DNA from 3 places in the Dactylosporangium sp. NPDC005572 genome. Region 1 is predicted to be linked to each of the others. Evidence: riboswitches for the same ligand, from Rfam matches in the RefSeq annotation. Region 1 holds a riboswitch; each other region holds the start of a gene.
What was found. A riboswitch is a leader RNA that binds a small molecule or an ion and turns the genes downstream of it on or off. The one in region 1 is predicted to bind cobalamin.
Positions count from the first base shown of each region.

Region 1 (3,267 bases):
TCGCCCGCGACTGGCCCGCGAACTGGTGGGACGACCTGCTCCCGGTCGCCGCCGACCGGCTGCGCATGAGCGGCGTCCCCGACGCGTTCCTGCCCGGCGCCCTGCCGTGGCGCGACTGGACCGGCTGCCTCGAGCTGCCGATGGCCCTACCGTCCGTGACCCTCCCGCACGACCCCTGCGAGCCCGCCGGTCCCGATGCCGTGCCCGCCGCGCGCCGCTGGGTGGCCGAGGCGGACTCCGAGCGGTACTGGCGCGGCCTCACCGTCCTCGCCGACCACGGCGACGAGTCCGACGCCCCCGCCCTGCTCGCCGGCCTGGGCTGGCTCGACCGCCGCCCGGACGACCTCTGCGGCTACGACCGCCTGCTCGCCGGCCTGGTCCGCATCGGCGGCGACCCGGCCCACGCGGCGCTGCCGACGATCCGCCGCCTGTGGTTCAGCCCGCACTCCTACGAGCGCGCCAGCTACCTGAAGGCCCGCCTGGCCCTGGAGCCGGCCGCCTGCGACGGCGCCCTGGCCGAGGGGCTGTGGGACTGCGAGAGCGGCGTCCGCCTGCTGTCGGTGCGGCACGTGACCGCCGACGCGCGGACCAGGAGACGCCTGGAGTACCTGCGCGACGACCCGATCGAGGAGCCCGAGGTCAGCGCTGCCGCGGCCGAACGCCTGCTCCTGGAGGACGCGGCGGCGGCCTGAGGCGTACTGTCGCCCGCTTGACACCTGCCCACAAGTGAGCGCCAAGTGGCTGCCAAGACCGGGCCCGCATGCTGTGTTCAGCACCGAGCAAGACCCGAAGGGACTCCGGTCCCCGCACCACCTACCTCGACGGCATCGCGCCTCGATCTATATATAGAGCACCACCTTTCGCTGAGCCCGGCGGGCGGCGTTCCTCCCTCATGCCGCCCGCCCACTCACCGCCCGGCCCCAGCGCCGGGCCTTTCCATGTCTGCCCGCGCCGGTGTCTGCCAGCGCCGCGCCAGCCCGCGCCCGCGCCCGGCCGTCCGAAACGCCGATCAAGGCGGACCGCCTCATGATCCATGGCGTGATCTGGCTGTCATGACAGCCAAAAGGCTCCATCGATCATGAGCCCGTTCTGGGCGGGTGGTGTTCCGGGCTTCACTGGCGTCGATCTTGCGGTTGTGGCGGGCGAGAATCACCCCGAAACGGGGCAAGACTGGCGGCACGAGTGCAAGATCGACGCCAGTTGGGGTGGAGCGGAGCGGGGGACGGGCGGCGGCAGTGTGCGGGCGGCGAGAACTCCGGGCGAGGGCGGCGCGGGGGTGGGGTCGGAACGGTCACGTTGACGGGTTTGGGGGGTGTGGGACACGATGGCCTGCGAGCGGTATGCGGAGGAACCCGGTGTGAGGCCGGGACGGTCCCGCCACTGTGACCGGGGAGGCGTCCTCCAGCGCACGGGCCACGATCCACGCGGGTCGGAAGGCCGGGGGGCGGCGGCGATCCGGAAGTCAGGAGACTCCGGCCGCTCGTTGCCAACGCCATGGCGGGCGAGGACCCGCCGAAGGGATGTGTCGTGACCCCACCGTATCCGTTCTCGGCCGTCGTCGGCCTGGCCGATCTGCGCCTCGCGCTGCTGCTCACGGCCGTTTCGCCGGCGATCGGCGGGGTGCTCGTGCGCGGCGAGAAGGGTACCGCCAAGTCCACCGTCGTCCGGGGGCTCGCGAGCCTGCTGCCGGAGGTCGCCGTGGTCGGCGGGTGCCGGTTCGCCTGCGACCCGGCCGCACCCGACGCCGAGTGCCCCGATGGGCCGCACGACCCCGGCGCGCCCCGGGCCGCGCGCCGCGCCAGGCTCGTCGAGCTGCCCGTCGGGGCCACCGAGGACCGGGTCGTCGGCACCCTCGACCTCCAGCGGGCCCTCGCCGACGGGGTCAAGGCCTACGAGCCGGGGCTGCTCGCCGCCGCGCACCGCGGGGTGCTGTACGTCGACGAGGTCAACCTGCTGCCCGACCACCTCGTCGACCTGCTCCTCGACGCCGCCGCCATGGGCCGCGCCCACGTCGAGCGCGACGGCGTGTCGGTCAAGCACGCCGCGCGGTTCCTGCTCGTCGGCACCATGAACCCCGAGGAGGGCGAGCCCCGCCCGCAGCTCGTCGACCGGTTCGGGCTGGTCGTCGGGGTCACCGCGCCGCAGGAGGCCGCGCCCCGCGCCGAGGTGGTCCGCCGCCGGCTCGCGTACGAGGCCGATCCGGGATCGTTCGCCACCCGCTTCGAGGAGGAGGACGCGCGGCTCGCCGGCCGGATCGCCGCCGCCCGTGCGCGGCTCGGCGGGGTCCGGCTGCCGGACCGGGAGCTGGACCGGATCGCGCGGATCTGCCTGGCGTACCGCGTGGACGGCCTGCGGGCCGACATCGTGGTCGCGCGCACCGCGGTCGCCCTGGCCGCCTGGTCGGGCCGCGACGCCGTCACCAAGGCCGACGTCCGCGACGCGGCGCGCCTGGCGCTGCCGCACCGCCGCCGGCGGGACCCCCTGGACCCGCCGGGCACCGACCTGGAGAAGCTGGAAGAGGTCCTGGCGCAGGAGGCCGGCGACGACCCGGACGACGAGCCGGACGACGACCCGGACGAGGACCCCGGTGGCGGCCCCGACGGCGACGACGGCCCCGATAGTGGCCCGACGGAGACGCCGGTCGATGACGAGGCGCCGAGCGACGTCGATGGCGGCGGCGCGGTGACCGGCGCGGGCCCGGACCGGCAGCCGCCGGCCCAGCCGCCCGCCGGGACCGAGGCATCCTGGGATGACCAATCCCGGGATGACGGCCGATCCTGGGACGAGGAACAGACCGCCGGAGACGCCGTCGGCGCGCCCCAGGCGGTCGCGTTCGCCGGCGCCCCCTACCGGCCCAAGCTGCTCTCGATCGCCGGAAAGGCCAACCGCCAGGCCGGGTCGCACGCGGGGCGGCGGTCGCCGGCGTACTCGCGGCACGGACGGATCGTCCGGTCCCGCCGGCCCCTCGGCGGCAAGCTCACCAGCCTCCACGTTCCCGACACGATCCGGGCGGCGGCGCTGCGCGGCGAACAGCGGTACACCGTGAAGACCGAGGACCTCCGCGAAGCCGTCAAGGTCGGGCGGGAGGCCAACCTCGTCCTCTTCGTCGTGGACGCCTCCGGGTCGATGGCGGCGCGGCAGCGGATGGGCGTCGTGAAGACGGCGGTGCTGTCGCTGCTGCGCGACGCGTACCAGCGCCGCGACAAGGTGGGCCTGATCACGTTCCGCGGCCGGGGCGCGACGACCGTGCTCGAGCCGACCGCCAGC
Region 1 is NZ_JBEXCY010000038.1:15,526-18,792, reverse strand. Features, by position in the region: gene ABZS66_RS20470 (hypothetical protein) at 1-692, shown strand, start outside; cobalamin riboswitch at 1,346-1,473, shown strand; gene ABZS66_RS20465 (VWA domain-containing protein) at 1,528-3,267, shown strand, end outside.

Region 2 (3,267 bases), on a different contig from region 1:
GCCCCGTCGCGGATGTAGTCGCTCACGGCGCCACCCGCCGGTACCCCGAACCCGTCGCGATCATCTCCACGTGCCTTCCCTTCGGCGCACCGCAGCGCCGCTCGCAACCCACCCAGTGCACCGGCAGCGGCTCCGGCGCATCCGACACCGCAAAGCGGGCGTCGGCCCGGACGTCGGCCAGTGCCTTGGTGCAGCCGGGCCGGCCGGCGCAGGCCGTGACGCCGATCCACGGCGACGCCGGGTCGCTGGAGAGCCCGGCGGCGGCCAGGCGCTCAGCTTCCGCCATCGGCAGCCGGTGTACCGCCAGAGTCCGCCACGGCGTGACAATGATCTCTTCGGCGACGTCCGCCAGGACCGCCGACTGCTCCGGCGTCAACAACCCGAGCGGCACGACGACGACGGCCCCCGCCGGAAGGGGGCCGACCGGAGTGGGTCGCGGCGGCAGCTCCAGCGATCGACCGACGTCGGTCCCGAGCCGCGCGGCGACCCGCGCCGGCCCGTCGGCCAGCTCACCCAGCCGCCACGCCTGCGAGCCCTGCGCCGCCCGCTCGTCCAGAAACGCCTGGCAGGCCTGGATCAGCAGGTCAGCACCCCCGTGCAGCGACGTCGGGCAGCCAGCGAGCAGCAGCCGGTCGCCGAGCAGCCCGACGTCCCCGCCGAGCCCCGTCACGTCCCCGCGCCCGTCGTCGACCGTCACCAGGAACCGCCCCGGCAGATCGACCAACGTCGACGACGAGCACAGCAGCGCGTCAAAGGCCGCCACCACCGGCCGCACCGCGGGACTCAGCGGCGAGGCGATGATGTTGCGCACCCGCTCGTGGGCCTCCGACGGCAGCAGCCCGGCCTCGTGCAGCCGCCGCGCCAGCACCGCCGGCGCGCCTGGCCGCAGCGCCCTGACCTGGATGTTCCCCCGCGAGGTCAGCTCCAGCACCGGGTCGCCAAGATCGATCGCAGCCGATCGCAGCACGCGCAGCTGGGCGGCCGTCAGCAGCCCGCCCGGCAGCCGGACGCGGGCCAGGCCGCCGTCGGCCGCGGGGTGCACCTGCACGGCGCCCGGGCAGCGGTCGGGAGCGTCGCGTCCGTGCACGGGCCGGATACTACCTGCGCTTGACGGGGGCGAGCCGCGTCGAGGAGAGTTGGCGGTGCTGTAACGGCGACGTGTGGAGGAAGCCGGTGGAAGTCCGGCGCGGTCCCGCCACTGTGACCGGGGAGCGAGCCTCCACCAGACGGCCACCGGGCACCAGCCCGGGAAGGCCGGGGGTGAGCGCCGATCCGGGAGCCAGGAGACTCTCCGCCGCCGGACCCATCCCGACACACTTGGGGCGCGGACCCCGAGGGAGGACCCCGGCGTGATCCTGCTGCTGTCCACGTCCGACACCGACCTGCTCAGCGCGCGGGCCAGCGGCGCCGCCTACCGGCTGGCCAACCCGTCCCGCACCGCCGTCGACGACCTGCCCGGCCTGCTCGACGGGGCCGATCTCGTGGTCGTGCGCATCCTCGGCGGCTACCGCGACTGGGAGGACGGCCTCGACGCGCTGCTGGCGACCGGCACGCCGGTCGTGGTCCTGGGCGGCGAGCAGGCCCCCGACGCCGAGCTGATGCGCCACTCGACGGTGCCCGCCGGCCTGGCCGCGGAGGCCCACGCCTACCTGGCCCACGGCGGCGCCGCCAACCTGGCCGAGCTGCACCGGTTCCTCAGCGACACGGTCCTGCTCGACGGCAACGGCTTCCTGCCCCCGGTCGAGACGCCCGCCTGGGGGGTCGTCGACCGCCCCGGCACGGAAGGCCCCACCGTCGGGGTCATCTACTACCGGGCCCACCACGTCGCCGGGAACACCGCGTTCGTCGGCGCGCTGTGCGACGCGATCGAGGCCGAGGGCGGCCGCGCCCTGCCCGTGTTCGCGTCCTCGCTGCGCACCGCCCCCGCCGAGCTGCTGGAGACGCTCGCCCAGGCCGACGCCCTCGTCGTCACCGTGCTCGCCGCCGGCGGCACCCGCCCGGCCGAGGCGCAGGCGGGCGGCGCCGACGAGGCGTGGGACGTCGGCGCCCTGGCCGCGCTCGACGTGCCGATCCTGCAGGGCCTGTGCCTCACCGGCAGCCGCGACACCTGGGACGGCAGCGACGACGGGATGTCCCCGCTCGACACCGCCACCCAGGTCGCGATCCCCGAGTTCGACGGCCGCATCATCACGGTCCCGTTCTCGTTCAAGGAGATCGACGCCGACGGCCTCACGGTGTACGTCGCCGATCCCGAACGCGCATCGAGGGTCGCCGGCATCGCCGTCGCGCACGCCCGCCTGCGCCACGTGCCGGCGAGCGGGAAGCGCGTCGTGATCATGCTCAGCGCGTACCCGACGAAGCACGCGCGGATCGGCAACGCGGTCGGCCTGGACACGCCCGCGAGCGTGGTGCGGCTGCTCGCCGAGCTGCGGCTGCAGGGGTACGACATCGGCCGGGGATTCCCGGAGAACGGCGACGCGCTGATGCACGCGCTCATCGCCGCCGGCGGCCAGGACGTCAACTGGCTGACCGAGGAGCAGCTGCAGGGCAACCCGATCCGCATCTCCGCGGCGAGCTACCGCGCCTGGTTCGCGACGCTGCCCGCCGCGCTGCGCGAGGAGATGGAGCGGCACTGGGGGCCGGCGCCGGGGGAGCTGTTCGTCGACCGCTCGCGCGACCCCGACGGCGAGATCGTCCTGGCCGCGCTGCGCGAGGGCAACGTCGTGGTGATGGTGCAGCCGCCGCGCGGGTTCGGCGAGAATCCGGTCGCCATCTACCACGACCCCGACCTCCCGCCGAGCCACCACTACCTGGCCGCGTACCGCTGGCTCGCCGACGAGTTCCGGGCCCACGCCGTCGTGCACGTCGGCAAGCACGGCAACCTGGAGTGGCTGCCCGGCAAGACCGTCGGCCTGTCCGCCGCCTGCGGTGCCGACGCGGCGCTGGGCAACCTGCCGCTGATCTACCCGTTCCTGGTCAACGACCCCGGCGAGGGCACCCAGGCCAAGCGGCGCGCCCACGCGACCCTGGTCGACCACCTCATCCCGCCGATGGCCCGGGCCGACACCTACGGCGACATCGCCCGCCTGGAGCAGCTGCTCGACGAGCACGCCACGATCGCCGCGCTCGACCCGGCGAAGCTGCCGGCGATCCGGGCCCAGATCTGGACCCTGATCCAGGCCGCCCGGCTCGACCACGACCTGGGCCTCGACGACCGGCCGCACGACGCCGGGTTCGACGACTTCCTGCTGCACGTCGACGGCTGGC
Region 2 is NZ_JBEXCY010000070.1:3,990-7,256, forward strand. Features, by position in the region: gene ABZS66_RS29245 (precorrin-8X methylmutase) at 1-26, opposite strand, end outside; gene ABZS66_RS29250 (precorrin-3B synthase) at 23-1,087, opposite strand; cobalamin riboswitch at 1,124-1,311, shown strand; gene cobN (cobaltochelatase subunit CobN) at 1,350-3,267, shown strand, end outside.
Region 2: linked by a shared signal. The riboswitch ahead of cobN (cobaltochelatase subunit CobN) and the one ahead of ABZS66_RS20465 (VWA domain-containing protein) in region 1 are both predicted to bind cobalamin.

Region 3 (3,267 bases), on a different contig from region 1:
TGCTGGTGGCCGCGCTGCGGCCGAAGCTCGCACTCGCCGAGCACGGCCGGGTCGTCGGCATCGGCTCCATCGGCGCCCAGCTGGGCAGCGGCTACAGCGGCTCGTACGGCGCGGCGAAGGCGGCCCTGCACGCGTGGATCTTCTGGCTCGCCGCGGAGCTCGGCCCGACCGGGGCCACCGCCAACCTGGTACTGCCCGGCTACGTGCCGGCCACCGAGTTCTTCGGCGACCGGATGAACCCCGAGTTCCACCGGGCCAGGGTCGAGCGCACCCTGGTCGGGCGGGCCGGCGCCCCTGACGACGTCGCGGCCACGGTCGCCTTCCTGGCCTCCCCGGAGGCCTCGTTCGTCACGGGGCAGCTGGTGGGCGTCAACGGCGGAACGGTCCTGGGGCGTTAGCGCCAGGCGGCGCGGGACTGCCCGTACGCCGGCGGCAGGTGGGGCCAGCTCAGTGGCCGGCCGTCGAGTCGTCCGGGCGGGCCGATGCCGCTCCACCCGTTGCCGAGGGCCACCCGGTGGGCGTCCGGCTGCGGCTCGCCGCCGGTGTCCCGGCGGGTGGCGTCGACGCCCTGGTCGAGCAGCCATCGCGCGGTCCGGGTGAGTGACACCGACACGTGCGCGCCTTCGCCGGTCCGCGCGCGACGGGCCAGCGCGGTCAGGACGCCGGCCGCGAGGAGGTAGCCGGAGGCGTGGTCGAGCAGCTGGCACGGCAGCGCGCCGGGGCGGGTGCCGTCGGCGGTGGCGGCCCAGCCGATGCCCGTGGCGATCTGGACGAGGCTGTCGAAGCCGCGGCGCCGGCCCCACTCGCCGGCGGTTCCCCACGCCGACAGCGTGGCGACGACGGTGCCCGGATGCCGCTCGGCGATCTGGTCCGGGTCGAGGCCCAGGCGGCGCAGCGCGCCCGGCCGGTAGCCGGTCACGACCACGTCGGCCTCGGCGACCAGCCGGTGCAGGGTGTCCCCGCCCTGCGGGGTGCCCGCGTCCAGCAGGGTGCTCGCCTTGCCGATGACGCCGTCGACGGCGTGCAACGGCAGTTCCGGGCGGTTCGGGTCGTCGACGCGCAGCACGTCGGCGCCGAGGGCGCCCAGCATCCGGGTGCCGACCGGCCCGGCGATGACCCTGGTCAGGTCCAGCACCCGCAGGTGCGACGCCGGCAGCGGACCGGGCGGCGGCAGCGGTGCCCCGGCGCCGCCCGGCTCGACGGAGACCAGCGCGGCGGCGTCGGCAGGCCACTGATCCCGGGTGCGCGCGGCGACGGCCAGCCCACCGGCTGCGTACACCGAGCGCTCCACCTCCACCGCCGCCCGGTTGGCGAGCACGCCGGCCAGCCGGGGCTGCACCTCGCCGTCCGGGCCGTCGTCGACCCCGAGCGCCGCCAGCAGCGCCGCGCGGTGCCACGGATAGTTCGCATGGGTGCGCACCCAGCCGTCCGCCGCCGGCCACAGCCGCGACAACGGCGCGAAACCGTCGATGCCCCGCCCCGCCGGATCGCGCAGCAGCACCTCGCTGCGCACCGCCGCCGCCACGTGGGCGGTGTCGAGGACGACCTCGGGCCGCCGGCCGCCGCGCGCCCGGGCCAGCTCCGCGGCCGCGGCAAGACAGGCGGACACGGACGCCACGGCGCACTCCGCGACCGCGAGCGGCGAGGCCAGCCCGGCCGGCCGGGGGTCGCCCACGATCTGTGGACCCTCGGCCCCCGTCAGGCCGAGCTCTGTCAGGCCCAGCTCCGTCAGCACATCCCGCTGCGCGTTCACACGTCGATTGTGCCGTGACACGCCCGGGCCACATGTGGTGTTTCGCTTTCCCGATGGTTCCCATATATGGTGTTGCCCGCAGCTGGTTCGGCCGGCCCCTCGCGGGGCGGTCGTGGCAACAGGGAACCCGGTGGGAATCCGGGACTGCCCCGCAGCGGTGAGTGGGAACGAAAGCCGTCAACGAAGCACTGGACCCCACAGTCTGGGAAGCGACGGCCGGTAGGCGACCTCGGTCATGCCCGCGAGTCCGAAGACCTGCCAGCGCACCGCGGACCAGAAGGGGTCCGCGGTGGTCGGAGGCCGCGCGGGACGGCCGACGCCAGGATCCGGGGTCACCCGGTGGCGTCCCCCTGCGCGCGTGTCCGGCCGTCCGGAGCGTGGACGAGGGGGACACGATGACGCAGATGCGCGTGCGCAAGCGCAGCGGCGACCTGGAGCCGGTCGACGTCGGCCGGATCGTCGCGGCGGTCGAGCGGTGGGCCGGCGACCTGGACGAGGTCGACCCGCTGCGGGTGGCGACGAGGACGATCAGCGGCCTCTACGACGGGGCGAGCACGGCCGAGCTGGACAAGCTGTCCATCCAGACCGCGGCCGAGCTGATCGGGGAGGAGCCGCAGTACTCCCGGCTCGCCGCGCGGCTGCTCGCCGCGTACGTCGACCAGGAGGTGCGCGGCCAGGGCGTCGCGAGCTTCAGCCAGTCGATCCGGTACGGCCACCAGCAGGGGCTCATCGGCGACGCGACGGCCGCGTTCGTGGCGGCCAACGCCGGTGAGCTCGACGCCGCCGTGGACGCCGGCGGTGACCTGCGGTTCGAGTACTTCGGCCTGCGGACGGTCGCCGACCGGTACCTGCTGCGCCACCCGCACACGCGACTGGTGGTGGAGACGCCGCAGTACTGGCTGCTGCGGGTGGCGTGCGGGTTGTCGCAGACGCCCGGGGAGGCGGCCGGCTTCTACCGGCTGATGTCCTCGCTCGCCTACCTGCCCAGCTCGCCGACGCTGTTCAACTCGGGCACCCGGCACACCCAGATGTCGTCGTGCTTCCTGGTCGACTCGCCGAAGGACGAGCTGGACTCGATCTACGAGCGATACCACCAGGTGGCGAAGCTGTCGAAGTTCTCCGGCGGGATCGGCATCTCGTGGTCGCGGGTGCGCGGCCGTGGCGCGCTCATCCGCGGCACGAACGGCCGCTCGAACGGGATCGTTCCCTTCCTCAAGACGCTCGACGCCGGCGTCGCCGCGGTCAACCAGGGCGGCCGGCGCAAGGGCGCGGCCTGCGTGTACCTCGAGCCGTGGCACCCGGACGTCGAGGAGTTCCTGGAGCTGCGCGACAACACCGGCGAGGAGTCCCGCCGTACCCACAACCTCAACCTCGCCAACTGGCTGCCGGACGAGTTCATGTGCCGTGTCGAGGCCGACGGGGACTGGTCCCTGATCGACCCGTCCGACGCCCCTGCGCTGCCGGATCTGTTCGGCGAGGCGTTCGACGAGGCGTACCGGGCGGCCGAGAAGCAC
Region 3 is NZ_JBEXCY010000252.1:3,263-6,529, forward strand. Features, by position in the region: gene ABZS66_RS54090 (SDR family oxidoreductase) at 1-398, shown strand, start outside; gene ABZS66_RS54095 (CoA transferase) at 395-1,753, opposite strand; cobalamin riboswitch at 1,820-2,031, shown strand; gene ABZS66_RS54100 (ribonucleoside-diphosphate reductase subunit alpha) at 2,149-3,267, shown strand, end outside.
Region 3: linked by a shared signal. The riboswitch ahead of ABZS66_RS54100 (ribonucleoside-diphosphate reductase subunit alpha) and the one ahead of ABZS66_RS20465 (VWA domain-containing protein) in region 1 are both predicted to bind cobalamin.